2 regions of the Delftia sp. WSY_16 genome follow, and region 2 is predicted to be linked to the other one. Evidence: riboswitches for the same ligand, from Rfam matches in the RefSeq annotation. Region 2 holds a riboswitch; the other holds the start of a gene.

Region 1 (15,114 bases), on a different contig from region 2:
TGCTGTAGGTCCCACTTGCTGTGCTGGTGGCAGTGATCGAGCAGATGCCCAGAGTTGCGCCACTTGTTCCAGTGGTGCAAGTGGCTGACGCACCTGCCGCACCACCGTTCAGCTTCACGCCGGCAGTACCGGCAAAGGTGACGACCTCGCCACCCTTGGGATTGCCACCGGCATCGCGCACATACGCTTCCACCACATCGGTTGCCGTGCCATTTGCCGCCGCGTTGTCGCTCACGACACGCAGGCCCGAGTTGCTTGCCGAGGCATTGCCGGCGACAAAGGCCATCGATTGCGGGCTGTTGCCGATGGCAGTTGCACCCACCGTGGTGGCGGCCGAGTAAGTCGATGCGGTCACGCTGGTGAACGACACCGAGCAGGTCGCCGCCGCACCAGCGGTCGTGCAACTGGCGGTGGCAGGTGCCGCTCCGGCAGGCGTCACGCTGAAGTTCACGGCAACGCCGGTGACCGGATTGCCGAACGCATCCTTGGTGACCACGGAAACGACGTCCTGGCCGCCGCCGGCTGCCTGGTTGTTCACATCGACCGACATGGTCGAATTGGCGGGATCGACGGCACCTGCCGTAAAGACATAGGCAGCCGTCGCACCGTACGTATTGCCGCCGGCGCTGATGCCGCTGCCGCTCAATGCGCCGCTCGCGATGCTTGCGCCGGAAGCGTAGGAGCCCGCGACGGTTGTCCTGGCGGTGACCTGGCAGGTACCGGCCGCATTGGTGGTGCAGGTACCGCTGAAGGTGATGTTTGCGGTGGGAGAGAACGTGACAACGCTTCCGGCCACCGGATTGCCGTTGACATCTCCCACAAACGCTTCAAGCACATCTGTCGCCGAGCCATTGGCCGTGGCCGGACTGCTGACGGTACGCACCCCCGACCTGGCGGGGTCGGCGGCATTGGCCGTGAAGTTGATCACGGCCGGACTGCCATTGGCCACGCTCTGGGTGGTGGTGCCGTTGTTGTCCGTGGCTGTGAAGCTCGCCGCACCCGCGACGGTGGATGTCACCGTGATGGAGCAGCGCGCTGGATTCGCATTGGCCGCAATCGTGCAGGAAGTTGCCGAAGGCGTGCCGGCGCCGGTATGGACAAAGCCGATGGTGTGGGCAACCGTATCGACGGTTGCATTGCCATTGGCGTCCTGCAGTGCGACGGTCACCGTGCCGGTGCTCGTACCGTCGGCCATCACCGAGAGCGGTGTGGCACTGAGCAGATTGCCACTGGCTGTATTGCTGGGCGGCCCGGCAATGAAGTTGACCGATACCGGACTGCCATTGCTCACGGCCTCTCCGTTGTCCGTTGCCGTGAAGCTTGCGGTGCCGACCGTGGCCGATTTCACCGTCACGGAGCAGGTGGCCGGATTGGCGTTGGCCGCGATCGTGCACGTGGGTGCGGCCGGCGTGGTCGTGCCCACGCCCGTTTTGGTGAAGACAATCGTGTGCGCAGCCGTATCCGTGGCGGGATTGCCATTGGCATCGCGCAGGGTCACGCTGATCGAACTCGTGGCCGTGTTGTCTGCGACAACGCTGAGCGGACTGGCACTGATCAGGTTTCCATTCGCGCCATTGCTGGGCGGGCCGGCCGTGTAGTTCACCACAGCCGTAGCCGTGGCGGCCGAGCCATTGATGGTGAAGCCAAAGGTGCCGCTGCCGACTGCGGTAGGTGCCGTGACGGTGGCCGTGTACACCCCTGCGCTGCACGACCCCGCGCCGACCGCAGGCGAGCCCTGTGTTCCGCCGTTCAGCGTGAAGGCCACCGTGTTGGCACAGGTCGAAATCGAATTGCCTGACGCATCCTTGAGCTGCGCCGTCAATGTGCTGGTTGCAGTGCCATTGGCAATGATCGAGGTCGGACTCGCAACGATGGTCGAGGCGCTGGTACTTGGCGGACCCGCCGTGTAGCTCACTGAAGCCGTAGCAACTGCGGCAGAGCCGTTGATGGTGAATCCGAAGATCCCGCTGCCGACCGCCGTGGGCGATGTGACGGTGCCCGTATAGATGCCGGCAGTACACGAGGCCGCGCCCACACTCGGCGTTCCCTGCGTTCCGCCGTTCAGGGTGAACGCCACCGTGTTCGTGCACGTGTTGATCGGATTGCTGCTGGCATCGACCAGTTGCACGCGCAGCACGCTGGTGGAGCTGCCGTTGGCCACGATCGATGCCGGAGTGGCGACTATCGTCGATGCACTCGTGCTCGGCGTTGCGGCCGCATAGGAGATCGTTGCGGTGGCAACAGCCGCAGACCCGTTGATGGTGAACCCGAAGGTTCCGCTGCCGACCAGCACCGGCGATGTCACCGTCCCCGTGTACATGCCGGCACTGCAGCCCGTGACGCTGACGGCAGGAACGCCTTGCGTCCCCGCATTGAGGGTGAAGGCCACCGTATCGGTACAGGTGGTGACAAGGTTGCCTAAAGCATCCTTCAACTGCACGGCCAAGGTGCTGGTGGAGACGCCGTTGGCCGCAATCGATGGCGGACTCGCGGCGATTTCAGAACCGGTCGTGCTGGCCGGCAGCCCGGTGAAGCTGTAAGCAACCGGCGAAGGCTGATAGGTCACTGCGCCAGATACCGGGCTTCCACCCAATGGAAGATTGGAGAACGTGGCACCAGCGACTGACGACGACAAGGTCACGGGTGTCGTGAATGTTCCGGCGACACTGCTGCTGGCATTGATGGGAGACGCGCACTTTCCGCTGGAGTTGGTCGTGCAGCTGACTGCGGCGGAGCCGCCATTGAACGTGACACCTGCAGGCGGCGCTGCGAAGGTGACGGTGTCACTGCCCCCCGTCCAGGCATTGCCTTGGCCATCAACAATGTAGACCTCCAGCAAGTCGCTGCTGCCGACAGGTTGATTGTTGGTCGTCGCCAGAACGCCGGATTTCAGGGCACAGGGAAAACCGGTGACGCTTGCCGCCGTTGAAAGCTGCGAGGTTTGTGCTCCACCGGAATTGCTGTCCGTCACTGTGACTCGCACCTGGCCGCTGAGATACGAAGGAACGGTCAGCGTTCCCGAGGCTCCGGCCATGGTCCCTGAGCCCAGATAGACCTGCGCATCGTTGACGCCCGCGCCGGTCGGCGACCAAAAGGCTTCCACCGTATACGGTGCCGGCTCGCTCGCATTGGCATTTGCCGTGATATTGAATGTCCAGGTGCAGGCGGCGGTGTCACTGGCGCCAACGCCAAGGGTCGGGGTCCATCCGGTTTGTCCATTGGCCGTCGTCTGCAAGCTGATACCTGAGTTTGCAGCCACAGGCACGGAAAACAGCGTGTTCTGAGAAATCTTGAAGAAATCACGCGCAGTGACACGAATGGCACTTCTCGACTGGCTTGTCATCTTGTTGTTGCCAATCAATCCTGGTGCCGTACCCGTACCACCGATATTCACCCCGTCCCCGCCGCCAGTGAAGTTGTTATCGGTCACCGTCACTACCTGCGTCGTGCCTGAGGCTGCCGTATTCAACGTTGGTGCCGACACATGCATTGGCGATGAAGTGGTATAGGCGGCAATAGGCAGCGAGAAGGTATTACCCGTCACGGCAAGACCAGTTCCATTGTCCAGGTTGATCGTTCCATCAACCGACACCACGGCCCTGGGCGCATTTCCACCAGTCGGGCTCAGTGCGATATTCGAATCTTTGATCGTCAATCCGTTGACGGTCATGTTCGACATGACCTGGAAGAACTGCTCGAGCTGCATTCCCCCGATAGGGTTGGGCAGATTCGTTACCGTGAAATTATCGACAACAATGTTGGAAACCGTGCCTCCTGTACCGTTGCTTGCGGCAACGGAAATGGCCGAGCCCTTGTTATTGCCGTAATTTCCATTCCATATCGCGGAATTGATCGTGCTATTGGTAAAGAATACGTTTTGTGCGCCTTGATGAATCTCCGCGTACAGCTCGCAGTTGAACGGCGTCCCCTCTCCAGCAGGGGTTGGAGCCACATTCACCAGGCCGACGCGATCAATGGTGATATTGTTCGCCGGGGAGCCAACGACGAATACCGCTTCGCCACAGGTCATATTGGGCGAATTGGTGAGCGTGATGTTCTTCCCACCAAGATAAAAAGTTTCCCAGGGGGAGTCCGCCCAGTTCTGGACTTGTATGACTCCCCCGAAATCGATGGTCAACGAGCCCGTGCCGGCTGGCACGGTGCCTTTGAGCCAGTACCAGGCACCACCGGCACCAGTGGTGGTGCCCGTATCGCCGCCGCTGATCATCTGGCTTTGACCACAGGCATTGGTGGCCCCCGTCACGGCGCCGGACTGGGCTCCGCTGATGAATGTATTGGCACAGCGCACGTAAACCGTCTGATTGTCGACATACGGATGGAGGTTTCCCGCCGCATCCTTGGATGTCCCGCTCTGTATGGTTCGTACCGACGTGGTCAGTGTCGGCGCAAAGACGATGGAAACATCGGCACTCGGATCCAGCGTTTGCAGCGTGTAGTTGGCTGCCTGAATGGCCGCTCGCAGCGTACATGCGCCAGCAAAGGTGCCCCCCAGCGTGCTGACACAGGTGGTTGGTGTCGTTGCATTGGCATTGGGAGCGTCGCTGTTGTCGGTGACCGTGAAGACGATGGTCGCCGCCAGTGCCGTGGATGAGATACCCGCGCATGAAAGCAGCAGCAAAGAGAAAAGGCACTTCGCTGCACGCCACTTGCGAAAAAATGCCGAACCAGGCAGGCGATTGAGAGCATGCATGATATTCCCCGTTCTCTCAAGGAGATATGACAGGAAAATGATTTTCCCAATGGCAATGGCCATCAGTTGTACCCAGCGCATTTGCATCGCCGTACCTCGGATAGTTCTATTTGAATCACGAGCCCACAACTCACCTTGCAGCCGGTGAGTTTGGAAGCAAAATTTTTCGCGCAGATCCTGCGCGTCAATCAAAAAAAGGCGGATTTCCATCAACGCTTGCGCGCTGCTCCACTGCCCATTGAGCGGGCACACCTTCAGTCGGGTTTGCGACGCAAAACATTCCTCCCTCGACAAACCATATTCACCGTGCTTGTATTTTTTCAGTGACGGACCAGTTTCCATGGACCCGCACCTGTGCAACGGTAAGTCGCCTATCAGACATATAGACAACCCATGGTTAACCCATGCAGGTCCAATCGACCAGAACATGCACTGACAAACCACTGCACATATCGATAGGCTAAATCATGTTTTTTTCTATTTCAATAGTTTTTTTACATGAAACCAGAGACTCGTACCAGCGCTACGAGGGAGGCGCTTGAACGATCTAGGGAATACCCTGAATCAGCCACACCACATACAGGTAACTGGTGGTATCCCCAATACGACTGGAGCTGGCTGCGCAAGCCCCATAGAATCGCCCCTGCAGGAGAGCAGGCGGGCGCCACGGTGCCGAGCCTCACCGAAGGCGCAAACTCCCATACACGCTCAGGTTCCGTACTGCAAACACAACATGCCGTCTGGAGAGCCGCCGCACGCAATGTGCGGCGCACCGAAGGAGCAAGCCCCGTTCCCATGGACGGCGGTGAATCTCTCAGGTACCAAGGACAGGGGGAGCGGCAGCTGCGTCACGACGGACGCCGGCTGCCTGCTATCCAGACCATAGCGGCCAGCTTTCGCGTGACCCGGCACATGCCTTTGAAAGGGCATCGTCATGCGCGTCATCGTTCTCGGAGCCGGTCTGATCGGCACCACGTCGGCCTACTATCTGCAATCCCTCGGTCATGAAGTGACCGTCATCGACCGCCAGGCCGCGCCCGGCGCCGAAACCAGCTTCGCCAACGGCGGGCAGATCTCGGTCAGCCACGCGGAGCCCTGGGCCAACCCCGGCGCACCGCTGAAGCTGCTGGGCTGGCTGGGCCGGCAGGACGCCCCCCTGCTCTTCCGCCTGCGCGCCGACATGCGCCAGTGGCTCTGGGGCCTGTCCTTCCTGCGCAACTGCACGCCCGCGCGCACGCGCCACAACATCCAGCAGATCGTTCGCCTGGGCACCTACAGCCGCGAGGCCCTGCAGCAGCTGCGTGCCGACACCGGCATCCAGTACGAGCAGCGCACGCAGGGCATCCTGCACTTCTATACGAACGCCCGCGAGTTCGAGGGCGCGCTCAAGCCCACCGAGCAGATGCAGACCCTGGGCTGCGACCGCCGCCTGATCGATGCCGACGAAGCCGTGCGCCTGGAGCCGGCTCTGGCCCATGTGCGCGGGCAGATAGCGGGCGCCACCTATACGGCCGAGGATGAATCAGGCGACGCCAACCTCTTCACACGCGAGCTGGCGCGCATCGCCGCCGCCACGGGCGTGCAGTTCCGCCACGGCCACCACGTCATGGCGCTGCGCACCACGGGTGCGGGCGCCAGCCGCCATATCGACCATGTGGAGGTGACCAATGCCGATGGCCGCTACGAACGCATCCAGGGCGACGCCTATGTGCTGGCCATGGGCTCGTTCAGCCCGCTGCTGGCCCAGCCGCTGGGACTGCACCTGCCCATCTACCCGGCCAAGGGCTACTCCGTGACCCTGCCGGTGCTGGACCCCGCCAAGGCCTACCAGGTCAGCCTCACGGACGACGAGTTCAAGCTGGTGTTCTCGCGCTACACGGGCGCGCAAGGCGACCGCCTGCGCATTGCGGGCACGGCCGAGTTCAACGGCTACGACCGCAACCTGGACCCCGTGCGTTGCGAGGCCATCGTGCGGCGCGTGCAGCAGCTGTTCCCCGGCGCCGGCGATACCGGCCGCGCCCAGTTCTGGAGCGGCCTGCGCCCCGCCACGCCCAGCAATGTGCCGCTGATCGGACGCTCGCCCATCGCCAACCTGTTCCTGAACACCGGCCACGGCACGCTGGGCTGGACCCATGCCTGCGGCTCCGGCATGGCGCTGGCCGACCTGGTCAGCGGCAGGCAGCCGGCCGTGGATTTCGATTTTCTGGGAGCCGCAGCCATGGACCCGGATCGCAGCGCAGGCACGGTTCGCCCGCGCGCGGTCTGAGGTGCAGACGGTGTGTACCGTGTGTACGGCGTGTACGACGCCTAGGCAGTGAACACCGTCAACACCCCGGCGAAGCGGTGCAGGCGGGCGTCCATGATCTCGGCTTCGGCAACGAAGCCGATCAATGGCACATCGCCCAGTGCGTGGCGCAGGGTGCGCAGTTCGGCATCGGGGCCGCCGAACAGGCCGCCGCCGCGGCCCCGGCAACTGATGTAGATGGCGCCACGGATGCGGGGCTGTGCCTCGCCTTCGGGCGCCGCCTCCTCGGGCTCCGCCGCATCGCGCAGCGCAGCGCCCAGTTGCAGCAGTTCCTGGCGCGCCACCTGGGCCTGGCGGCGGCAGAAGATCACCGAATGCCCGGCCTCCACGGCCGAGGACAGGGCCACGCCCTGGCGCAGCGGGTCCAGGCCAACCAGGGTCAGCACCTGGGCCTCTTCGGTCAGCACGCCGTGGGCCAGGCCCCGGCCCGGCGGCGCAATGGCCGCCAGCGTGGTGCGGACCGTGGTCAGCGCGGGCTGCCAGTCGCTGCCTTCCAGCTCCACGCCCAGCAGCTGCAGCAGGCGCTGCAGGGCCGGATCGCCATCGAGCCCGGTGACCAGGGCGCCGCGCGCCTCGGTGATCTCCAGCCCCTCGCCCAGCGGCACGCAGCCCTGGGCCATGCCCGTGATGCAGGGCACGCCGGCACCGAAGGCCACGCCTGAAAAGCCGCCACGAAAAATGCCGCGCGCGTCCGCATGCTGCGCATGCAGATCCTCGGTACGGCAGGCGATCTGCACGCCCTCCACGCCATCTTCCCCGTCATCGCCCACGCCGCCGAACAGCAGGCCGGACTCGGTGCGCTCGGACAGCTCGTACAGCAGCTCGGCCAGCTCGGGCTGGCCGCCTGCGGCATGGACCAGGGCCGAATGGGCGGTGAAGCCGGCCTCGCCGCCAGGCGCATGCAGGGGCGCCAGGCCCGAATACAGGCGGTAGTGGGCGGCCGGTACATCCAGCAGCATCACCGCGAGCGCGGTTCCTGACAGGTACTCATGCGACATGGCCAGAACGCCGCCGGCCGAGCAGCCGGCCCAGTCCGCCACATGGGGCAGGGCCCTGGCCAGATGCTGCAGCAGCGGCCGTGCGTGGGCGGCATGCGCATGGGACAGGTACACCAGTCCCAGACGGGGCCGCTGCGCGTGGCCGGGCCCGGCCATCTGCAAGCGCAGCTGCTGCAGCACCGCGTCGGCCGCGGCGCGCCAGTCGGAATGGCTGGCATGGCCTACAGGAAACAACGACATACCAACCTTCTTTCTAGCCCCGCCAGCACCCGGCTTGCGGGTGGCTGGGGCCTTGCGCATCCATGGGTCCGGCCCGATCGGTCAACGCGCCGGCCGGCTCTTGGCTGCCGGCTTGCTGGCGGCCGGCGCCTTGGCTCCAGCCTTTGCAGCGGTTTTCCTGGCAGCCGCTTTGGCGGGAGCCTTGGCAGCGGTCCTGGGGGCTTCGGCCTGCACCGCAGCCTTGGCCGCCGGCTTTGCGGACGGCGCCTTGGCAGGGGAGACCGCCGCCGCCTTGCCCGCCTGCGCAGCAAAGGCGCTGGCCTGTGCCGCCATGCGGTCCATGGTGGCCTTGGCCAGGTCACCGGCCATGCCGGTGGCGCGCTGGGCGGCCGCCACGGCCTCCGGGGCCATGGGCTCGGCCATGGCCTTGGCGGCGATCTGCTGGAACTGCTGGGTCAACGCGCCCCACCACTGCATGGCCTGGCCCATGGCGGCGGCCTGGGCGGACTCGTCCTTGGGCGCCGCAGTCTCCGCGGCTGCGGGTCTGTCGGCGGCCTTGGCCGCCTCGGGGGCTGCAGGCGGCGCGGCAGCGGCCTGTGCGGGCTCGGGCTGCGGCTTTTCCTTCTTGCTCGCCCGGCTGGCGGCCGAGGACATGGGCCAGTCCGAAAGGTCGCCCTGCCCCGCGCTGGCGGCGCCCTTGGCCGCGGCGGTTGCGGCTGCAGGGAACTGGAAGGCCTGCGCCAGCTCGCCCATGCTGACGTTCATGCCCTGCAAGGTGGACAGCGTCATGCGCTGCACTTCCAGGGCCTGGATGGTGGCGGCCAGCGCCTTGCCGTTCTGGTCGAGCCAGAACTGCACGGCCTTGAGTTCGGTGATGCGCTTGTCCACCTCTTCGATGCTCACCGTGGGCGCCACCCATTCGGGCAGGCGCCCCAGGGGCCGGGCGGTGGCCGATCCTGCACTCTGGGCCAGGCCCTGCAGGAAGTCGAAACCGGGGATGAACTTGCCGAAACCGAAGGAGGACGCATCACTCATGGCAGCACTCGCTAGGACTGGGTTGGAAGAACATGCCGGTGAAGCACACCGGCCATGCGCTCAGCTTAACCCAGGCACACGCCAAGTCCATCGCAAGTCATGCACGGCCCGCTGCGCACAAACCCGGTGGATGACAAAAAGCTCAGTGGGAGTGGCCGGCATGTCCGCCGTGTCCGCCATGCGCGCCGCCCTGCGCAGCCGATGCCGCACCTGCGCCGGGCGCCATGGCGCGCACGGGGACCTGCAGGCTCAGGCGCGAGGTCTCGCCCTTGGCGTCCTTGAACACCAGGGTGATGGGTACCTGACTGTCCTTGAGCAGCGGGCTCTTGAGCTGCTGCAGCATGACGTGGTAGCCGCCGGGCTTCAGGTCCACGGCCACGCCCTTGGGCAGGTCCAGGCCGTCGATGGCGCGCATGCGCATCACATCGCCTTCCATCTTCATTTCATGCACCTCGGCCACGCCGGCGGCGGGCGACTCCACGCCCACCAGGCGCAGCGGCTCCTCGGCCGTCAGGCGCATGAAGGCGCCCGTGGCCTGCTGGCCCGGCACGCTGGCACGCGCCCAGGCGGCGTCGGCCTTGACATGGGCCGCATCGGCATGGGCATGGGCCAGGCCCATGGACAGGGAGGCGGCGATCAGGAAAGGGGTGGTCCATTGACGCAGTGTCATCACGGTTTCTCCAGAAATTTCAATGCATTGCGGCACGGTCTTCGTGCCTTGCAAAAAGGGTTGGCCAAGCGAAGGAAGCGGGAGTGAATCCGGGAGTCACCGGGGCGGGGCGCGGGCCTGGGGCAGGGCCGGCATGGCCACGCTGTGGACGGAGGCCGGGTGCGCCCGTGGCTGCGCATCTGCCACCAGCGGTGCCGGGGCCGCACTGCACCGGGCGGGCGGCGGCGCCAGCGGGGGCAGGCACAGCGGGCAGTCGATGCCGTGGCTGCCGGCAAGGGCATCGTCCTGACCGGCCGGCGAGGGCACCCAGACCGATTCGCCAGCGGCCGAGCACAGGCGCTCCCAGCCCGAGGCGCGCGCCAGCGGCGCAAACGCCGATGCCAGCGCCACGCACAGCCACAGGCCCAGCGCCCAGCGGGCGCAGGCAGCCAAGGTGGAGGGCAGGCGAAGCGGCATGGCGTCATTCTAGGGGTCTGCCCCAGGACGTCATGTCCGTGACCCCGCCAGGCCCTGCCCGCCCCTACCATCGCAGGCGCATCCCCCAGCCCTCACCAACACCCTAGGAGACACCCATGCTCACCCTGTGCGGATTCGCGGCCAGCAACTACTACAACAAGGTCAAGCTGGCCCTGCTGGAAAAGCAGCTGCCCTTCAACGAGGAACTGGCCTGGCTGGGAGAGACCGACATGGCGCTTTCTCCGCTGGGCAAGGTGCCCTACCTGCGCATCGACGACGGCCGGGGTCTGTGCGAGTCGGCCGCCATGGTCGAGTACGTGGAGACGCTGTCGCCCTCGCCGGCCCTGCTGCCGGCCGACGCCTTCGAGGCCGCCAAGGTGCGCGAGCTGTGCGTGTACCTGGACCTGCACCTGGAGCTGGTGGCGCGCATCCTCTACCCGCAGGCCTTCTTCGGCGGCCAGGTCAGCGACTCCACCCGGGAGCGCACGCTGGCCCAGCTCGACAAGAACGTGGCGGCCTTCGCCAAACTTGCGCGTTTCTCACCCTTTGTGGCGGGCGACAGCTTCACGCTGGCCGACTGCTGCGCCATCGTCCACCTGCCCCTGGTCAGCGCGGCCAGCAAGATCGTTGGCGGCCGCGACGTTCTGGCCGACCTGCCCGTGCGCGAGTACCTGGCACGCATGGCCGAGCGGCCCACGGTGCAGCAGGTCAATGCCGACCGCAAGACCAATACGGCGCTGATGATGGCCCGCTACGCCAGCGACAAGACCCCGGCCTGAGGCGCGGGGCCTTCACTCACTCCTGCAGCCAGCGCAGCAGCCCGCTGGCGCGCTGCGTGGGGCTGCCAACGGCCGAGGCCACCAGGCCCGGCACCTCGGAGAACAGCGAGAAGGCCTGGCGGGCGCGCGTGATGCCGGTGTAGACCAGCTCGCGCCCCAGCACGCTGCCGCCGCGCGAGGGCAGCACCAGGGCGGTGTGCTCGAACTCCGAGCCCTGGCTTTTGTGCACCGTCATGGCGAAGGCGGTCTCCACATGGGCCATGCGGCTGACGCCGACCGAGCGCAATTCGTCGCCCTGCAGGAAGTAGACGCGCAGCAGCTGCCCTGGCTGCCCCTGGTGCGCTCCCGGCAGCGCAATGCCGATGTCGCCGTTGAACACGCCCAGCTGCGCGTCGTTGCGCGTGACCATGACGGGACGGCCCGCATACCATTCGCCGCCTCGGCGGATCACGCCCTGCGCATCCAGGGCCTGCTCCACCGCGCGGTTGAGGCCGGACACGCCCCAATCGCCCTCGCGCACGGCGCACAGCAGCCGGAAGCGCTCGAAGGCCTGCAGCACAGCGACCACCCAGGCGCGGTGCGCTGCCTCGTCGGCGCCGGCCGCATCCGGCCGGCCCTGCAGCGCCTGGGCATAGAGGGCATAGCTGGCAAGACCGCCGCGCCCGTGCACGGCCAGTTCGGTCACGGCGTGCACGCCGCCGCCATGGCGTTCCCACAGCTCGGAACCTGCGCCGGCTTGCGTGCCGGCATCGAGCAGGGCCTGGGCCTTCACCGCCTCACCGGCATTCACGGCGTGTGCCAGCTGGCCGATGGGGCCGCCGAAGCGCCGGCTCTCGCGCAGCATGACGGTGTGCTGCGCCAGCGCTGGCGCACGATCGCCGTCGGGCGCCGCGAACTGCGGCGGCAGCCGCTGGCCCGCCACGCGCAGTGCGTAGTCCAGCGTGTCGGGCAGGTAGCGCCCGGCCTGGGCATCGCGGCACAGGTCGCCCAGCACGGCGCCCGCCTCCACCGAAGCCAGTTGGTCCTTGTCGCCCAGCAGCACCAGGCGGGCGCCGGCCGGCAGTGCCTCCAGCAGCGCCGCCATCATCTCCAGGTGGACCATGGAGGCCTCATCGACGATGAGCACGTCCACGTCCAGCTGCCGCCCTGCATGGAATCCCCAGTGCCGCGTATCGGGCCGCGCGCCCAGCATGGAGTGCAGGGTGCGCGCCGCACCCATGCGCTGCACCAGGCCCGCCAGGTCGATCTCGCCGCCCATGCTGCCCTGCAATTGCAGCAAGGCCCCGTCGATCGATTGCTTCAGCCGCGCAGCCGCCTTGCCCGTGGGGGCGGCCAGGGCCACGCGCAACTGGCCGGCATCGGGCGCCGTGGCAAACAGCAGGGCCAGCAGCCGTGCGGCGGTATAGGTCTTGCCGGTGCCGGGGCCGCCCGTGATCACCGACAGCCGGCCGCGCAGCGCCAGCGCGCAGGCCAGCTTCTGCCAGTCCACGGCGCCACCGTCCGCCGCAGGCGGGAACAGGCGGTCCAGCCAGTGGCGGGCCAGGGCTTCGTCCAGCGGCTGGCCGGCCACGGCCTGCGCCGCCGTGCGCTGGATGACGTGGGCGGCCACGGCGCGTTCGTAGTCCCAGTAGCGGCGCAGGTACAGCAGCGGCGCGGGGCCGTCTGCGCCGGCCAGCACCAGGGGCTGGCCGAGGTCCTCGCTGCCATCCTGTCCATCTACCTGCTCCCCGTGCACCACGCGCACCACGGGGCTGGCGCTCAGCGCCGCAACCCAGCCGGACAGGCGCGCAGGCAGCATCTGCCACAGGGCCTGCTGCGCGGGCAGCGCATCGGCCGGCCAGGCCAGCACGTCGTTGGGGTGGCCGGCCAGCGGCGCCAGGGGCAGGCAGCTGTGGCCGCGCCCCTCCATCTGCGCCAGCAGCGCGGCGGCCACCAGCAAGGCGGGCCCGGCCTGTGCATCCTGCCCGGCGACGAAGGAAGCCAGCGCCGCATCCAGCCGGCGCAGCAGGCCCGCGTCGGCCCAGCGGCGCAGCAGGGCCAGCACTTCATTGGTGTCTGGCGGCACGGCGCCCGGCGAGTCGTCGCCCGGCGGTTCGCCGCCCGGCCGTTCATCGAACAGGTCCAGCGTGGCCGTATCGATGGTGCGCGAACGGGGGCGCGGGCTCATGGCAGTTCCTCCGCGTTGGCGCGGCCGGGACCGAGCAGTTCATCGAGCGCATCAAGCAAGGGCAGCTCGGGCGCCATGGCATGCATGCCACCGGCCGGGCCATCGATGCCGCGCAGAAAGTAGTACAGCGCACCGCCCAGTTGGCGCTGCGGCTCGTAGGCCGTGCCCAGCCGGCTGCGCAGCAGCCGGTGCAGGGCCAGCAGGTAGAGGGCGGCCTGCACGTCGTAGCGGTGGTGGAGCATGGCGCGGGCCAAGGCCTCCTGGCCGTAGGCGGCGCCGTCCGGGCCCAGGTGGTTGCTCTTGTAGTCAAGCACCCAGTAGCGGCCCTCGTGGCAGAACACCAGGTCGGCAAAGCCCATGAGCATGCCGTGCAGCGAGCGCTGGGGCAGCGCGGGCCGCTCCTGCCCCGGCAAGATGAAGCGCCGGCACAGCTGGTCGATGCGCTCGGCCGGCAGCTGGCGCGCGGGCAGCCAGAACTCCATCTCGGACAGTTGCGGGCCCAGCGTGGCCAGCGTGACATCGAGCGGCGCCAGCGGCTGGTGGACCACGGCCGTGAGCCAGGCCAGCAGGTCGCGCGCCTGCTCGCCCCGGCCCGCGCGCTCGCAGCGGCGCACCAGGCGATCAGCGAGCGCACCCTGGCCGTCCACGGGCAGGGCAAAGTCTTCGCCGCCCAGCCATTCCAGCTGGTCGTGCACGAAGTTGCCGACCACGGGGCCGCGCAGAAAGCGGTGCCAGACCGCAGGCCCGCCGGCCGGTCCATCCTGCAGGGGCTGCAGGCCCGCCAGGCCGGCGATGTCCGCCAGTTCCGGCGATGGCGGAGGCTCCAGCGCCTGCTCATCCTCGGCCGGGCGCTGCACGGCCACGGGCAGCACGGGCAGGCTGGGCGCGGCCATGGCACGCACCAGGGCAGAGAAGCTGCCGATGCCCCAGCGGGTGTCGAAGCGCGCGTCGTAGGCAGGGGCATCGTGCAGCGGGGTGGCGCCAGCCGGTGGCTGCCAGCGCGTGCGCTGCAGTGGCCCGGCATCCAGGTCGCGCCAGGCCATGTGCGGGTCTTCTCCGCACAGCTGCTGCAGGCCGTCAAGCCAGCCCTGGGCCGAGCGCGGCTCGGTGCCGCCCAGCAGGTAGCCGGCGGCGCCCTGCTCGTTCACGCAGGCCTTGCCGTTGCCGCGCCTGAGCGGGGCCAGGCCCAGCCACAGCGCATGGCGCGGGCGGGTGAGCGCCACGTAGAACAGGCGCAGGTCCTCGCGCAGCCGCTCGCGGTCGGCCTGGGCCAGGTCTTCGTCGCTGAAGTCCAGCAGCAGCCTGCGGGCCGGGGCGGCATCGTCTTCCCCCCCCTCCTGCGCGGACAGGGTCAGGAACGGCGTCCTGGCCCGCTCCATGGGGCGGAAGCTGCCTGCGAACGGCAGGCAGACCAGCGGGTACTCCAGGCCCTTGCTCTTGTGCACAGTGACGATCTTGACCAGGTCGGCATCGCTTTCCAGGCGCACCACCTGCTCTTCGCTGCCGCTGCCCGGCGCCTCGATCTGGGTGGCCAGCCAGCGGATCAGGGCCTGCTCGCCCTCCAGCTGGGCGCTGGCGGTCTGCAGCAGCTCGGCCAGGTGCAGGTAGTTGGTCAGGCGCCGCTCGCCACCCAGGGCCGGGTCCTGCAGCCAGCGCGCGGGCAGGTCCAGGCGGTACAGGGTCTGGCGGAGCATGGCCAGCACGCCCAGGCGCAGCCAGATGCTGTGCAGTTCGCGCAGCTGCTCGCTGCGCGCGTCAAAGGCTTCCTCGTCGG
Region 2 (15,114 bases):
AATGGCTGTCCAGCGTGACCTGCACCAGCACCGTATCGCCCAGGCCCAGCGCCAGCGGGTTCAGGCGCACGGTATAGCCCTCGATCACCCCCGCCTCTTCCAGCTTCTTGATGCGTGCCCAGCAGGGCGAGGCGCTCAGGCCCACGGCCGCGCCGATTTCCTGCAGGCTGGCGCGCGCGTTGGCCTGCAGGGCGGAAAGAATCTTTCTGTCGAGGATGTCCATGGCCGGCAATCTACTGCAAAACAGGCAGGTGCAGAATAATTTTCTGTAGCAACGCCTGTTTTGAAGAAATAAAGCAGCATTTTCTGAGGCCAAACGCGCACACTTGTCTGCATGGGAGCACGCTTACCGGCGCAGCAAAACCATTCACCCAGCCCCGCCGACTACCGCCAGCGCCCGGATGCGTGATCCCCTCAGGAACCCGTTACAGGCCGCCCCGCTTATCCGCAGTGGGGCGGCCTGTTGCATTGGGGCACCCGGCAGGCATCCGCAGACACCCGGCAGCGCTTTCCCGCAACGGCGGCCGGTGCACAATGCCTCCCGCAAACGTGCACGCCCATGCACTGACCCTGACGTCGGGCATGCATGGGCGCTCGCCACATCAACCAATCGGCCCCTTGATCCACACCCAAGACAATCCCACCGAAGGCCGCCGGAGGCACTGGCCAACGGATTCTGCAATGCGATGGCTGGCGCAAGCCCTGGCAGCCGCAGCGCTTCTGGCACTGCTCACCCGCTGGCTGCCCAACCCCCAGGCAGCCCAGGGCATCGCGGTCTTTCCCGGCAGGAGCATGGCGCCGGCCGCCATGCTGCTTTACGCGTACATGGGCTCGGCCCTGGCCATCACGCTGATGAGCCTGATCCTGTGGTGCTGGCTCAGGGAAAGGCTCTACATTCTTTGCGCCGCGCTCCTGGCAGCCGGTTTTGCCTACGCTGCTTTCCGTTACCGGCCCGAAGGCCTGTGGCTGCCCGGCGCCGACCAGCCCCAGCATGCGCTGTCCATCGCCTACTGCAGCTTCTGTGTGGTGGCGACGGTGTTTTTCAGCCAATTGTTCGAGTTCCGCCGCCATTGGATCTGGGCTGCGCACCTCTTCAGCGTGGTGGCCTGGCTGAATGCCATCGCACTGGGCATGGCACTGTTGGGTGGCTATGCGCAGATCTCGCGTGCCGTGGTGTTCACGGCCCTGGTGTCCACATCGTTCGGTGCGGTCTTCGTGCTGTACCTGCTGGTGGTTCGAAGGCAGTGGCAATACCTGCCGGGCGCGCTGGCGTTTGCCGTGCCATCCGCCCTGGGCATCCTGAACCTGCTGAGAACCCAGGGCCTGCTGCCCGATGTCGCGCTGCCATCGGCCCAGATGCTGTGGTTTGCCGGGCGTGTTTCCGAGGCCATCCTGCTGGGAATGGCGGTGACCAACCGCACGCGGGTGGCGGAGCGCGCCCTGCGCAGTGAGCGGATGCAGGCCCTGTCACGCGCCCAGGCGGCCGAGCGCGAGCTGGAGTCCAAGGTCCTGCAGCGCACCGCACAGCTGCAAACGGCCCAGCAGGCCCTGCAGACGGCCTTGCACAGCGAGCGGGAGATGCGGCTGGAACAGCGCCAGTTCTTCAACATGATCAACCACGAGTTCCGCACCCCGCTCACCATCGTGGACGGCGCCGCGACCGAGCTGCAGACGTTCCCGACGACGGACGCGGACTCCCTCATCGAGCAGGCGTCCCAGATACGCAGGGCCTCGCGCCGGCTGATGACCCTGGTGGACACCTGCCTGATCAACGACCGGCTGGACGCGGGCGCGTTCCGGCTGCAACTGGAGCAGACGCCATTGGATGAACTCCTGGAGGAGTCTGCAGAGCTCGTCGGCTGGTCCCGGCGGCATCGCCTGAAACTGGATCTGGAACACGGCCCGCAGCAATGGCAATGCGACCCTGTCCTGGTGCGCATCGCCATCTCCAACCTTGTCGGCAACGCCATCAAATATGCCAAGGCGGGCGACATCACCCTGGCCGCCCGCTGCGATGCGTCCGGTGACCTGCTGATTTCCGTCAGCGACCAGGGACCGGGCCTTGCGCCCGAAGCGGCAGGACAGGTTTTCGAGCCCTATGAACGCGCAAGCGCCACCCGGCATGTCAACGGGCATGGCCTGGGCCTGTCCGTGGTCAGGCGCATCGCCAGGCTGCACGCAGGCGACGCGTTCTTCCAGCCGGCTGCCGGAGGCGGGGCCTGCTTTGTCATCCGGCTGGGCCGGCTCCCGCCCGGCACGGCAGATGCCTGCCAGGAATGTCCGCCAGCGGCAAGGCCGGCCGCCGTGCCGCCGGGCATGCCCGCCTGACGCGGGCAAGGCCGGGGCCTTTGCCCCTGAAGCAGTGCGTGCTCGTGGCGCTCATGGGGCCGCCGCTGCACGGGCCGTCCCGCCCTGCACCACCAGCAGCACGCCACCCAGGATCAAGGCCACGCCGGCCAGGCGCGTCGCATTGACCGGCCGTGCGCCCAGGCCCATCAGGCCGAAGTGGTCCACCAGCACCGAGACCACGATCTGCCCCGCCACCACGCAAACCAGGAAGCCGCCTGCGCCCAGCTTGGGTGTAACGGCCGCCGCACTGGCCACATAGATGGCACCCAGCACGCCGCCTATCCATAGCCACCATGGCCCCGCTGCCGCCTGGGCCATGGCCGGAGCGGGCGCGCGCAGCACCCACAGTGCAGGCACCACGACCATGACGCTCACGGCCAGCGAGACCAGCGCGCCCCACAGCGGGTGGCCCAGCAGACGGCCCACCAGGGCATTGCTGGCGGCCTGGAATGGCAGGATGGCCCCCGCCAGCAGCGCCAGGGCCACGGGAGCAAGGGCGGTGAATGTGCTTTTACCTGTCATGCGGCAAGACCTTTCTTCTTCTGTCAATCGATGCCTGCATGCTCTCGCATCCAGCATGTTGATGGAAATTGTTTGTGTGCACGGTCTATATTCATGGCATGGATGAACTGCGCCGGATCGACCTCAACCTGCTGCTGGCCCTGCACGCCCTGCTGGCCGAAAAACATGTGACGCGTGCGGCCCTGCGTCTGCACAAGAGCCAGCCGGCCATGAGCCATTCGCTGGCGCAGCTGCGCGAACATCTGGGCGACCCGTTGCTGGTGCGGCGCGGCGGCCGCATGGCGCTGACGGCACGCGCACAAGGCCTGGTGCAACCGCTGGCGGATGCGCTGGGCAGCCTCAACGGCTTGCTGGCACAGGCGGAGTTCGACCCGGCCCACGCACGCGGACGGCTGCGGCTGGCGCTGTCGGACTACGCATCGCGCATCGTGCTCCCGCCGCTGATGCGGCATCTGCGCCAGCACGCACCCGGGCTGGACCTGGCCATCAGCCAGTCCACGCGCGAGGTGATGCTGGCCCAGCTGGCCGATGGCGAACTGGACCTGGCCCTGGGGCCCTTCCCCGACGTACCCGACCTGCCCGAGGGCATCGAGGTGCAGGATCTGTTCCAGGAACAGTTCGTGAGCGTGGCCGACCAGGCCGTGCTGCCGGCACGCGGCGGGCTGTCACTGCAGGACTGGCTGCAGCGCCCGCACGTCATGCTGGCCATGCGGCCCGACGCCAGCGAGGAGATCGAACGGGCGCTGGCCGCCCAAGGCCTGAGCCGCCGCGTGGTGCTGGCCCTGCCCCACTGGAGCGCGGCGCTGGAGGTGCTGGCAGGCACCGACCTCGTGCTGACCGTGGGCAGCCGCGCCATTGGCGACCTGCGCCGCCACAAAACGCTGCGCCGCTTCACTCCTCCGCTGGAGCTGCCCCGGTTCGCCTACCAGCAGGCCTGGCATGTGCGCAAGCAGGGGGATGCCATGCATCGGTGGCTGCGCAACTCGATGGCGCAGTGCTGTACTGCGCAGGGGCAAACACAGAAGTAAGTGCAGGCCGCAGCCTCAGGCTGCCACCACCACCCTCAGCAACTGCTTCTGTATCTTCCCGCTGGCCGTCTTGGGCAGGGCCTCGCGGAAGTGGTAGCGGCGCGGGCGCTTGTAGGCAGCCAGGCGGTCGCCGTGGACCAGGAAGGCGTCCAGCGCCTCGGCCGTGGGTGTGGCGCCCGGCTTGGCAACCACGTGGGCGGCGACGATCTGGCCCCAGCGCTCGTCGGCCTCGCCGATGACGGCGACCTCGAGCACATCGGCGTGTTCGACCAGCGCGTCTTCCACCTCACGCGGATAGACGTTCTCGGCACCCGAATTGATCATGTAGTCGATGCGGTCGCGGATCCAGAGATAGCCGTCGTCGTCGATGTGGCCCAGGTCGCCCGTGTGGTACCAGCCGTGCGCCAGGGCGCGGGTGTTGGCGTCGGGGCGGTTGAGGTAGCCGGCCATCATGCAGGGGCCGCGCACGAGGATTTCGCCCACCTCGCCGGGCAGGCAGGCCTCGGCCGGGTCGGTGGGGGCGTTGTCTTCGCGCAAGCGGGCCACGATGAGGTCATGGCCCATGGAGGGCAGCCCGGCCGAGCCCGCGTGCGAGAGTTGCTCTCGCGGCAGCAGGACGGACATGCAGGGCCCCATTTCGGTGGTGCCGTAGACCTGGACCAGATCGCTGCCGACCTTGCGCGTCCATTCGCGGATCAGGTGCGGCGCCATGGAGGCGCCGCCGTACTCCACCAGCCTCAGCGCGGGCGCCTGCTCAGGCGAGGCGATGGGGTCGGCCAGCAGCATGGTGATCATGGTGGGCGCCGCGAAGAAGAAGCTCACGCGCTCTTCGCGGATCAGGCGCCAGGCCTCGGCCACGTCGAAGCGGCGCAGCAGCACCTGGGTGGCGCCGGCCTGCAGGCGCGGCAGAAAGCTGGTGTGCAGCTCGGCCGTGTGGTTGAGCGGCGCCATGGCCAGGCCCACGTCGTCGCGCGTGAACTGCATGGTCTGGTGCATGAGGGCGTTGTGCGCCAGCTTGCTGCGGTGCGTATGCAGCACGCCCTTGGGCCGGCCCGTGGTGCCGCTGGTGTACATGAGGATGCAGGGGTCGCTCTCGCGCACATGGGCCTGGGGCGGCGCGCTGCTGCGGCCCCTGGCCAGGGCGGACAGGCGCTGCGTGGCCCAGACCGGCAGCGGGTCGGCCGGGGCATCGTCGGCAAAGATCCAGTGCTCGATGCCTGCGCCAGTGCCGCCGCCTTCGGCCTTGAGCAGGGCCTGGGCGCGTGCGGCCACCTCGCCGCCCTCGTGCTCGAAGACCAGGGCGCGCGCTGCGCCGTCCTTGAGGATGAAGGCCAGCTCCTGCGCCGCCAGCCGGTAGTTGATGGGGTTGAAGATGGCGCCCAGGCGCGCGGCCGCCAGCATGGTGAAAACAAAGGCCGGCGTGTTGTAGAGAAAGGCCGCGACCACGTCGCCATGGCCTATGCCCAGCTCGGCCAGGCCGTGGGCGTGGCGGTTGACTTCGGCATCGAGCTGGGCGTAGGTCCAGGCGCGGCGCTCGCCGCCCTCCCACGCGACCAGGGCTTCCTTGTTCGGCAGGTAACGTGCCGGCCAGGCCAATGTGTCTCCCAGCGTCTGCTGCATGTGCGCTTCTTCCTTCTCGCTCACGAGATTTCATATATCGATGCACCTCAATGTAGGAGATTTTTTAGACAGTTATGCAATTTGCAAATGCATCCATGCAGGCAAGCGCATGGAGTTGCAGCCGGCCCGCGGAAATCCCGAAGCCGCGCGGACGCTGGCCGCAGCTAGAATGCGCCGGTCAGGAGAGAGTGCCCGCCCGGCCGCAACGGTCGCAGGCAGCGGCACCGCCGAAGGCGCAGGGTTCGCCCCGAACGCTCAGGCAAAAGGACTGGCACCGCCTGCCGCCACGGCCGCAGGCGTTCCTAGCTGGAGAGAGATGCAGGGCACGGCGGTGTGCCCCATCCACCGAAGGAGCAAGCCCCACGCATGGAAGGTGCGGGTGAATCTCTCAGGTAAAGCGGACAGCAGGGCAGCACATCCCGGAGGACCGGGATGGCGTTATGCCTTGTTCCTTGCCTGAAAGAGAGCCCTCCTTGTCCGCTGCCTCCACCACCGATCTGCTCAGGACCCCGCTGTTCGACCTGCACCAGGAACTGGGCGCGCGCATGGTGCCGTTTGCCGGCTACTCCATGCCCGTGCAATACCCGCAGGGGCTGATGGCCGAGCACCTGCACACCCGCGAGGCGGCAGGCCTGTTCGATGTCTCGCACATGGGCCAGATCAGCCTGCGCGGTGCCGACGCCGGGGCCGCGCTGGAGTCGCTGATGCCCATGGACGTGCTGGGCCTGGGCGAACACCGCCAGCGCTACGGCCTGCTGCTCAATGAGGCGGGCGGCATTCTGGACGACCTGATGTTCGTGCGCCGCGAGGACGACCTGTTCCTGATCGTCAACGGCGCCTGCAAGCACGAAGACCTGGCGCACATCCAGGCCCGCATCGGCCAGCGCTGTGAAATCGAGCCCCAGTTCGACCGGGGCCTGCTGGCGCTGCAGGGCCCGCAGGCCGCAGCCGCCATGGAGCGCCTGCTGCCCGACACGGCCGGCCTGGTGTTCATGACAGGCGGCCACTTCGACTGGGAGGGGGCCGAGCTGTACATCACGCGCAGCGGCTATACCGGCGAGGACGGCTTCGAGATCTCCTTGCCCGCCAGCCACGCCGAGGCCTTTGCCCGTGCCCTGCTGGCCCAGCCCGAAGTCAGGCCCGTGGGCCTGGGCGCGCGCAATTCGCTGCGCCTGGAAGCCGGCCTGTGCCTGTACGGCAACGATCTGGACACGACCACCACCCCGGCCGAGGCCGCCCTGAACTGGGCCGTGCAGAAGGTCCGCCGCGCAGGTGGCGAGCGCGAAGGCGGCTTTCCCGGCGCGGCCACCGTGCTGGCCCAGCTGCAATCGCCCGAGCTGCTCACGCGCAAGCGCGTGGGCCTGGTGGCCCTGGAGCGCGTGCCCGTGCGCGAAGGCACGGAACTGCTGGATGCCGGCGGCCGCAAGGTCGGCCAGGTCACCAGCGGCCTGCTGTCGCCCACGCTGAACCAGCCCGTGGCACTGGCCTATGTGGAGCCGGGCAGCGCCGCCATCGGCACCACGCTGCAGGCCATGGTGCGCGGCAAGGCCGTGCCCATGCAGGTGCAGGCCACGCCCTTCGTGGCGCCCCGCTATCACCGCGGTTGAGGACAGCCTGCGCGCTTGGCGTGGATCGAGTTCGGCGGATTCGTTTTTCCTGCCATCGCATGCCGCTACAGTGCGCACTGACCTTTCTCAAACCGCCTTTCACAGGTTTCTTTTCAGTTTCTATCGGAGCAAGCCATGAGCATCCAGTATTCCAAGGACCACGAGTGGATCAACGCCGCCAACCCTGACGCGGCCATCGTCGGCATCACCCTCCACGCGCAGGACGCGCTGGGCGACGTGGTGTTCGTCGACCTGCCCGCCGTGGGCACCAGCTTCAACCAGGGCGATGTGGCCGGCGTGGTCGAGTCCGTCAAGGCCGCCGCCGATGTCTACATGCCCGTCAGCGGCGAGATCGTCGAAGTCAACGAGGCCCTGCGCGACGACCCCTCCCTGGCCAACAGCGACCCGCTGGGCGAAGGCTGGTTCTTCAAGGTCAAGCTCAGCGACGCAGGCCAGCTGGCCGCGCTGCTCGACGAAGCCGCCTACACGGCCTTTGCCCAGAGCAACTGACGCCACTTTCCGGCCAGGACGGGCGCCAGGGCCCGCCCTGGCGCTTTTCAGCTTTTGAGACAGGTCCCTCCATGCTGATGTCCTCCACCCAGCCCCTTGCCGCCCTCGAGAACGCCACCGAATTCGTGGCCCGCCATATCGGCATCGCGCCCGAAGACGAGGCCCACATGCTCAGCGCCATCGGCGCGGCATCGCGCGATGCGCTGATCGACGCCATCGTCCCGCCCTCCATCCGGCGCCACCAGCCCATGGCGCTGCCGCCAGCGGCCACCGAGGCCCAGGCGCTGGCCGAACTCAAGGCGCTGGCAGGCCGCAACCAGCTGCTCAAAAGCTTCATCGGCCAGGGCTACTACGGCACGCACACGCCCGGCGTCATCCTGCGCAACATTCTGGAGAACCCCGCCTGGTACACGGCCTACACGCCCTACCAGGCCGAGATCTCGCAAGGCCGCATGGAGGCCCTGGTCAACTTCCAGACCATGGTCTGCGACCTGACGGCCATGCCGATTGCCAACGCCTCCATGCTGGACGAGGCCACGGCGGCCGCCGAGGCCATGACGCTGGCCAAGCGCTCCGTCAAAAGCAAGAGCAACCGTTTCGTGGTGGCCGGCGATGCCCACCCCCAGACCATCGAAGTCATCCAGACGCGCGCTGCGCCGCTGGGCATCGAGGTGCTGCTGGCCAACTCGCTGGAGGAATGGAACCAGCTGATGGAGGGCGACTACTTCGCCGTGCTGGCCCAGTACCCTGCCACCAGCGGCCGCATCGACGATCTGCGCGCCGACGTGGACAAGGCCCATGCAAAGCAGGCCGCCTTCATCGTGGCCACCGACCTGCTGGCGCTGACCCTGATCACGCCGCCCGGCGAATGGGGTGCCGACATCGTGGTGGGCACCACCCAGCGCTTTGGCATGCCCATGGGCGCCGGCGGCCCGCACGCCGCCTTCATGGCCTGCCGCGACGAGTTCAAGCGCTCCCTGCCCGGCCGCCTGGTCGGCGTGAGCGTGGACGTGCACGGCAAGCCCGCCTACCGCCTGGCACTGCAGACGCGCGAGCAGCACATCCGCCGCGAAAAGGCCACCTCCAACATTTGCACGGCCCAGGTGCTGCCCGCCGTGGTGGCCAGCATGTACGCCGTCTATCACGGCCCCGAGGGCCTGGAGCGCATCGCCCGCCGCGTGGCCTCGTACACGGCCATCCTGGCGCGCGGCCTGGCCGAGCTGGGCGCGCCGCTGCGCGAGGTGCCCAGCTTCGACACGCTGAGCCTGCACACGGGCGCGGCCACCCAGGCCATCGTGGAGCGTGCCGTGTCCCTGGGCGCCAACCTGCGCGTGTACTTCAAGGAATACCTGTGCATCTCGCTGGACGAGACCACCACGCGCGCCGATGTCGAGCTGCTGTGGAAGATCTTCGCCCGGGACGGCCAGGCCCTGCCCAGCTTCACCGCCTTCGAAAAGGGCGCGGAGCCGCTGATTCCCGACGGCCTGCGCCGCAGCAGCGCCTTCCTCACGCACCCGGTGTTCAACACCCACCGCTCCGAGACCGCCATGCTGCGCTACATCCGCCAGCTGTCGGACAAGGACCTGGCGCTGGACCGCAGCATGATCCCGCTGGGCTCCTGCACCATGAAGCTCAACGCCACCAGCGAGATGATTCCCATCACCTGGCCCGAATTCGCCCAGGTGCACCCCTTTGCCCCGGCCGACCAGCAGCAGGGCTATGCGGAACTGGACAAGCAGCTGCGCGACTGGCTGTGCCAGGCCACGGGCTACGCCGGCATCAGCCTGCAGCCCAATGCCGGCAGCCAGGGCGAGTACGCGGGCCTGCTGGCCATCAAGGGCTGGCATGCGAGCCGGCGCCAGTCGCACCGCAACGTCTGCCTGATTCCCAGCAGCGCCCACGGCACCAACCCCGCCAGCGCGCAGATGGTGGGCATGCAGGTGGTGGTCACCGCCTGCGACGCCAACGGCAACGTCGACATGGCGGACCTGGCGGCCAAGTGTGAGCAGCACAGTGCCAACCTGGCCTGCATCATGATCACCTACCCCAGCACGCACGGCGTGTTCGAGACCCAGGTCAAGGAGCTGTGCAAGCTGGTGCATGACCACGGCGGCCGCGTCTACGTGGACGGCGCCAACATGAACGCCCTGGTGGGCCTGGCCGCGCCGGGCAGCTTCGGCGGCGATGTCAGCCACCTGAACCTGCACAAGACCTTCTGCATCCCGCACGGCGGCGGCGGCCCGGGCGTGGGCCCCGTCTGCGTGGTCGAGGATCTCGTGCCCTTCCTGCCCGGCCATGCCACCACGGGCCTTGCGGGCGGCACGGGCGCGATCAGTGCCGCGCCGCTGGGCAATGCGGCCGTGCTGCCCATCAGCTGGATGTACATCCGCATGATGGGCGCCCAGGGCCTGACCCTGGCCACCGAGACCGCCATCCTCAGCGCCAACTACATCAGCGCCCGGCTGCGCGACCACTACCCCACGCTGTACGCGGGCGAGCACGGCCATGTGGCGCACGAGTGCATCCTGGACCTGCGCCCGTTCAAGGAAAGCACGGGCGTCATGGCCGAGGACGTGGCCAAGCGCCTGATCGACTACGGCTTCCATGCGCCCACGCTGTCCTTCCCCGTGCCCAACACGCTGATGGTGGAGCCCACCGAAAGCGAAAGCCTGTACGAGCTGGACCGCTTCGTGGACGCCATGATCGCCATCCGCGAGGAAATCCGCGCCATCGAGCAGGGCCGCCTGCCCCAGGACGACAACCCGCTCAAGAACGCGCCGCACACGGCCGAGACCCTGCTGGCTTCGGAATGGACCCACCCGTACAGCCGCGAGGCCGCCGCCTACCCCGTGGCTGCCCTGCGCCAGTCCAAGTACTGGTGTCCCGTGGGCCGGGTGGACAACGTCTACGGCGACCGCAACCTCTACTGCAGCTGCATCCCGGTCGACGCTTACCTGAGCTGAAGCACCTGCCACCCAAAGGGGCGCTTGTGGCGCCCCGGCCGGCGCGCGTACACTGCGGCCCTGCCCGCGCCGGGCCCCGGTCCATCTGCCGGACGCCAGGCGCGGGCGACCAGGATTTGTGCGGCAGATGCCGCTTTCCCCAGCGCCAGCACGCGATGAGCAGCCAAGACCCTTCCGACCAGCCTCGCGACGACGAGCACCTGCCCCTGCATGCCTTGCTGGCGCCCGGCGCCGACCTGCCCCCCGTCGAACGTTTCCCCTCCTTCCAGCCCGAAGACGATCCGCTGCAGGCCCTGGTCGCCGAGCTGCGCAACTACCAGCGCGAGCTGGAGATCCAGAACCGCGTGCTGGACTACAGCCAGGCCGTGGCCGAAAGCGCCTCCGAGCGCTTCGAAGCCCTGTTTGCCAGCATTCCCCTGCCCCTGCTGGTGGTGGACGAGCACGACATGGTGGTGCAGGCCAACGCCATGGCGCACAGCGCCTTCCAGCCCACCGAGCATGACCGGCTGCTGGTCAATTTCGCGCCCTTCGTGCACCCTGACGACGCCGAGCGCGTGCGCGAGACCTTCGTTGCGGCACGCGAGCTGGGCCGCACCGAGGCCCACGAGGTCTGCTTCGACATCACCGAGCAGCACCAGCTGCGCGCCGACCTGCATGTGGCCTGCATCGCCATTCCGCAGCAAAGCGGCCCGCCCATTGCGCAGTACCTGTGCGCCGTGGTCGACCAGGGTCCGCTGCTGGCCGAGCGCCTGGCGCTGCAGCAGCGCAACCACCAGCTGTTCCTGAGCGAGCGGCGGCTCGAATCGGTCATCAACTCGGCCCTGGACGCCATCATCTGCCTGGACCACGAGCAGCGCATCACCGTCTTCAATCCCACGGCTGCCGCCCTGTTTCTGTGTCCGCCGCACGACGCGCTGGGCAGTCCGCTGGAGCGTTTCCTGCCCGATGCGGCCCAGGCCCTGTCCTTTGCGCCACTGACCACGCAGGCCGTGCTGGGCGAGATGACGGCACGCACGGCCAGCGGCCGCGAAATCCCGGTCGAGGTCAGCGTCTCCTTCGAGCACCACAGCGGCGGCGAGACCACCACCGTGTTCGCGCGCGACCTCACCAGCCGCAAGAAGGCCGAGGCACAGCGCAACGAGCTGGAAGACCAGCTGCGCGAATCGCACAAGATGCAGGCCCTGGGCACCATGGCAGGCGGCATTGCCCACGACTTCAACAACATCGTGGGCGCCATCCTGGGCAATGTGGAGCTGGCCAAGGCCGACTGCGGCGGCAATGCCGCAGCCATCGAAAGCCTGCAGGAGATCGAAAAGGCCGGCCGCCGCGCGCGCGACCTGGTGCGCCAGATCCTGACGTTCAGCCGCAATGAACCGCCGCAGCGCAAGCCCGTGCAGGCGCGCGAGGTCATGGGCGACACGGCGCGGCTGCTGCGCGTGACCCTGCCGCCCGCCGTGGAGCTGCAGGTGCACGTGCCGCCGCAGATGCCGCCCATGCTGGCCGACGCCATGCAGGTGGAGCAGGCCCTGTTCAACCTGTGCACCAATGCCATGCACGCCCTGGGCGAGCGGCGCGGCCTGATCCAGATGGATGCCGACCTGGTGCGCCCGGACCAGCGCCTGTGCGAGCGCCTGGGCCTGCCGCCCGTCAGCTATGTGGCGCTGTCGGTGCAGGACAACGGCCCCGGCATGGACGCACGCACGCTGCAGCGCATCTTCGAGCCCTTCTTCACCACCAAGCCCGTGGGCCAGGGAACGGGCCTGGGCCTGCCCGTGGTGCACGGTGTCATGCGCAACCACGGCGGCGCCGTGGACGTGTACAGCATCCCCGGCCAGGGCAGCCGCTTCACGCTGTACTTTCCTCCGGCCGACCCCCTGACGCCGGCCGACTCTGCACCGGCCGAGCCCCTCGCCGCCCAGGCGCTGCCCAGCGCACCCGAGCCCCTGGCGGCCGCGGAAACCCCGACCGGCCCGCAGTTCGCCCTGCTGCCCGACCCGCAGGCCGCGCAGCAGCATGTGATGTACGTGGACGATGACCAGGCCCTGGTCTTTCTGGTGCAGCGCCTGCTGCGCCGGCGCGGCTACCAGGTCAGCGGCTTCACCGATCCGCACGAGGCCATCGAGGCGCTGCGCGCCGCGCCCCAGGACTGCGACCTGCTGGTCACCGACTACAACATGCCCGGCTACAGCGGCATCGACCTGGTGCACGAGGCCCTGTCCATCCAGCCGCAGCTGCCCATCGCGCTGGCCTCGGGCTACATCACCACCGAGATCGAGCAGGCCGCATTGGCTGCAGGCGCCAGGGCCCTGGTCCACAAGCCCAACGACGTGGAAGAGCTGTGCGCCACGGTGCACAGGCTGCTGAATGAGCGGGGAACGGCTTGAACCCTGAGCAACGCGATGGCGGCGCCAGTGCAGGTGACGGCGCAGGCGTCATCTGCCTGCACGAGGATGCCGAACTGCTGGTGCTGGACAAGCCCAGCGGCCTGCTGTGCGTGCCCGGGCGCGGCCCAGACAAGCAGGACTGCCTGAGCGCCCGCGCCCTGCAGCGCTGGCCCGATGCGCTGGTCGTGCACCGGCTGGACCAGGCCACCTCGGGCCTGGTGATCATGGCGCGCAGCCTGGCCAGCCAGCGCCTGCTGAGCGAGGCCTTTGCGCAGCGCCGCGTGCACAAGCGCTATGTGGCCGTGGTGGCAGGCAGCCCCGCCGCGCGGCAAGCCGGCGCATGGCAGAGCATCGACCTGCCGATTGCAGCCGACTGGGAGCGGCGCCCGCTGCGCATCATCGATGCCGTGCAGGGCAAGCCCAGCCAGACCCTGTGGCGCGCCCTGCCAGGCGCGCAAGCCACCGAAGTCCGGGATGCAATCACCACGCGGGTGCAGCTGCAGCCCGTGACGGGACGCACCCACCAGCTGCGCGTGCACATGGCCGCGCTGGGCCATCCCATCCTGGGCGATGCGCTCTATGCCGATGCCGCCGTGCAGGCGCTGTCGCCGCGCCTGCTGCTGCATGCGCAGCTGCTGGAGCTGGCGCATCCCCTGTCTGGCGAGACGCTGCGTTTCGAATCCGCCGCGCCGTTCTGATCCATCGCAGGAACACGCAAATCATCGCCACCGCGTACGTTGCTGCAATGCAACATTCAGCGTACGTGTTTCCCCTTCTTGCAGTTGGTCATATTGACTTCATGAAGCACCGTCAGGGTGCATCGTCGGCATCAGCCGTTTTCTTCGGCCAAAACAGCCCCCGCCCGACGGCGCAGGCCGCGATGGGAGCCTTAGCGAAAAGCCTGTTGCCGCGCCAGCCCCGGGATACCCTGTTGCCATTGGTAACCAGGCGATTAACCTGTGCTTCTTTGCGCGGCTAGCCCCTACAGGAGCCACCGCGTTTTTCAGAACGCTTTACCCAAAGTTGAAGGAAGTACTCATGAGCATTCCGTTCCGCATGCACACCGTCGTCGCCGCCCTGGGTTTGGCTGGCGCCGCCCTGTTCTCCACAGCGCATGCGCAAATCAAGATCGCCATGGTGGTTCCCACCACCGGCCCGCTGACGCAGTACGGCGACATGGTCAAGGAAGGCGTGAACACCGCCGTGGAAATGGCCAATGCGGCCGGCGGCGTCAACGGCAAGAAGATCGAGCTGGTGTCCGTCGATGACGCCTGCGAACCCAAGCAGGGTCCCGTGGCCGCCAACCGCGTGGTCAACGCCAAGATCGGCTACGTGATCGGCCCCGTCTGCTCGGGCGCATCGATTGCCGCAGCCCCGATCTACAACAACGAAGGCGTGGTCGTGGTGACCCCCTCGGCGACGTCCCCCGCCCTGACCGACGGCAAGAACTACCACTTCATCTTCCGCACCATCGGCCGCGATGACCAGCAGGGCCCGGCCGCCGCCAAGTTCATCCTGGAAAAGGCCAAGCCCAAGAAGGTTGCCGTGCTGCACGACAAGCAGTCGTATGGCCAGGGCATTGCATCCTCCGTGCGCGACGACCTGAAGAAGGCCGGCGTGGAAGTGGCCCTGTTCGAAGGCATCAACGCCGGCGACAGCGACTACTCCGCCGTCATCACCAAGCTCAAGAGCGCCGGCGTGGACTTCATCTACTACGGCGGCTACCACCCCGAAATGGGCCTGCTGCTGCGCCAGGCTTCCGAGCAGGGCCTGAAGGTCCGCATGATGGGCCCCGAAGGCGTGGGCAACCCCGAAGTCAACGCCATCGCCGGCAACGCCGTCGAAGGCATGCTGGTGACCCTGCCCGCAGACTTCTCGGCCAACCCCAAGAACGCCGCCGTGGTCAAGGCCTTCAAGGACAAGAAGCGCAATCCTTCGGGTGCCTTCCAGCTGACCGCATTTGCCGCCACGCAAGTGCTGCTGGACAGCATCAAGGCCGTGGGCGACAGCCCCGCCAAGGTGGCTGACCACCTGCACAAGTCCAACTTCGAGACCGTTCTGGGCTCGGTGGGCTGGAACAAGCAGGGCGACCTGAAGTCCTTCGACTTCCAGGTGTTCGAATGGCACAAGG

Evidence for each region. Region 2 has a riboswitch for glycine ahead of gcvT (glycine cleavage system aminomethyltransferase GcvT). Riboswitches for the same ligand answer to the same signal wherever they lie in the genome.
Region 1: linked by a shared signal. The riboswitch ahead of ACF8O7_RS17400 (D-amino acid dehydrogenase) and the one ahead of gcvT (glycine cleavage system aminomethyltransferase GcvT) in region 2 are both predicted to bind glycine.

Annotation. Positions count from the first base shown of each region.
Region 1 covers NZ_JBICKS010000032.1:26,625-41,738, reverse strand. The annotation lists partial or broken gene ACF8O7_RS17405 (invasin domain 3-containing protein) at 1-5,053, opposite strand, end outside; glycine riboswitch at 5,442-5,552, shown strand; gene ACF8O7_RS17400 (D-amino acid dehydrogenase) at 5,646-6,977, shown strand; gene ACF8O7_RS17395 (FIST N-terminal domain-containing protein) at 7,019-8,254, opposite strand; gene ACF8O7_RS17390 (PhaM family polyhydroxyalkanoate granule multifunctional regulatory protein) at 8,336-9,268, opposite strand; gene ACF8O7_RS17385 (copper chaperone PCu(A)C) at 9,411-9,938, opposite strand; gene ACF8O7_RS17380 (hypothetical protein) at 10,035-10,394, opposite strand; gene ACF8O7_RS17375 (glutathione S-transferase family protein) at 10,511-11,173, shown strand; gene recD (exodeoxyribonuclease V subunit alpha) at 11,190-13,340, opposite strand; gene recB (exodeoxyribonuclease V subunit beta) at 13,337-15,114, opposite strand, start outside.
Region 2 covers NZ_JBICKS010000040.1:947,674-962,787, forward strand. The annotation lists gene ACF8O7_RS24020 (Lrp/AsnC family transcriptional regulator) at 1-223, opposite strand, end outside; gene ACF8O7_RS24025 (sensor histidine kinase) at 682-2,328, shown strand; gene ACF8O7_RS24030 (DMT family transporter) at 2,380-2,871, opposite strand; gene ACF8O7_RS24035 (LysR family transcriptional regulator) at 2,970-3,899, shown strand; gene ACF8O7_RS24040 (fatty acid--CoA ligase) at 3,915-5,519, opposite strand; glycine riboswitch at 5,689-5,800, shown strand; glycine riboswitch at 5,816-5,934, shown strand; gene gcvT (glycine cleavage system aminomethyltransferase GcvT) at 5,960-7,126, shown strand; gene gcvH (glycine cleavage system protein GcvH) at 7,262-7,636, shown strand; gene gcvP (aminomethyl-transferring glycine dehydrogenase) at 7,708-10,599, shown strand; gene ACF8O7_RS24060 (PAS domain-containing sensor histidine kinase) at 10,755-12,983, shown strand; gene ACF8O7_RS24065 (RluA family pseudouridine synthase) at 12,980-13,681, shown strand; gene ACF8O7_RS24070 (branched-chain amino acid ABC transporter substrate-binding protein) at 14,022-15,114, shown strand, end outside.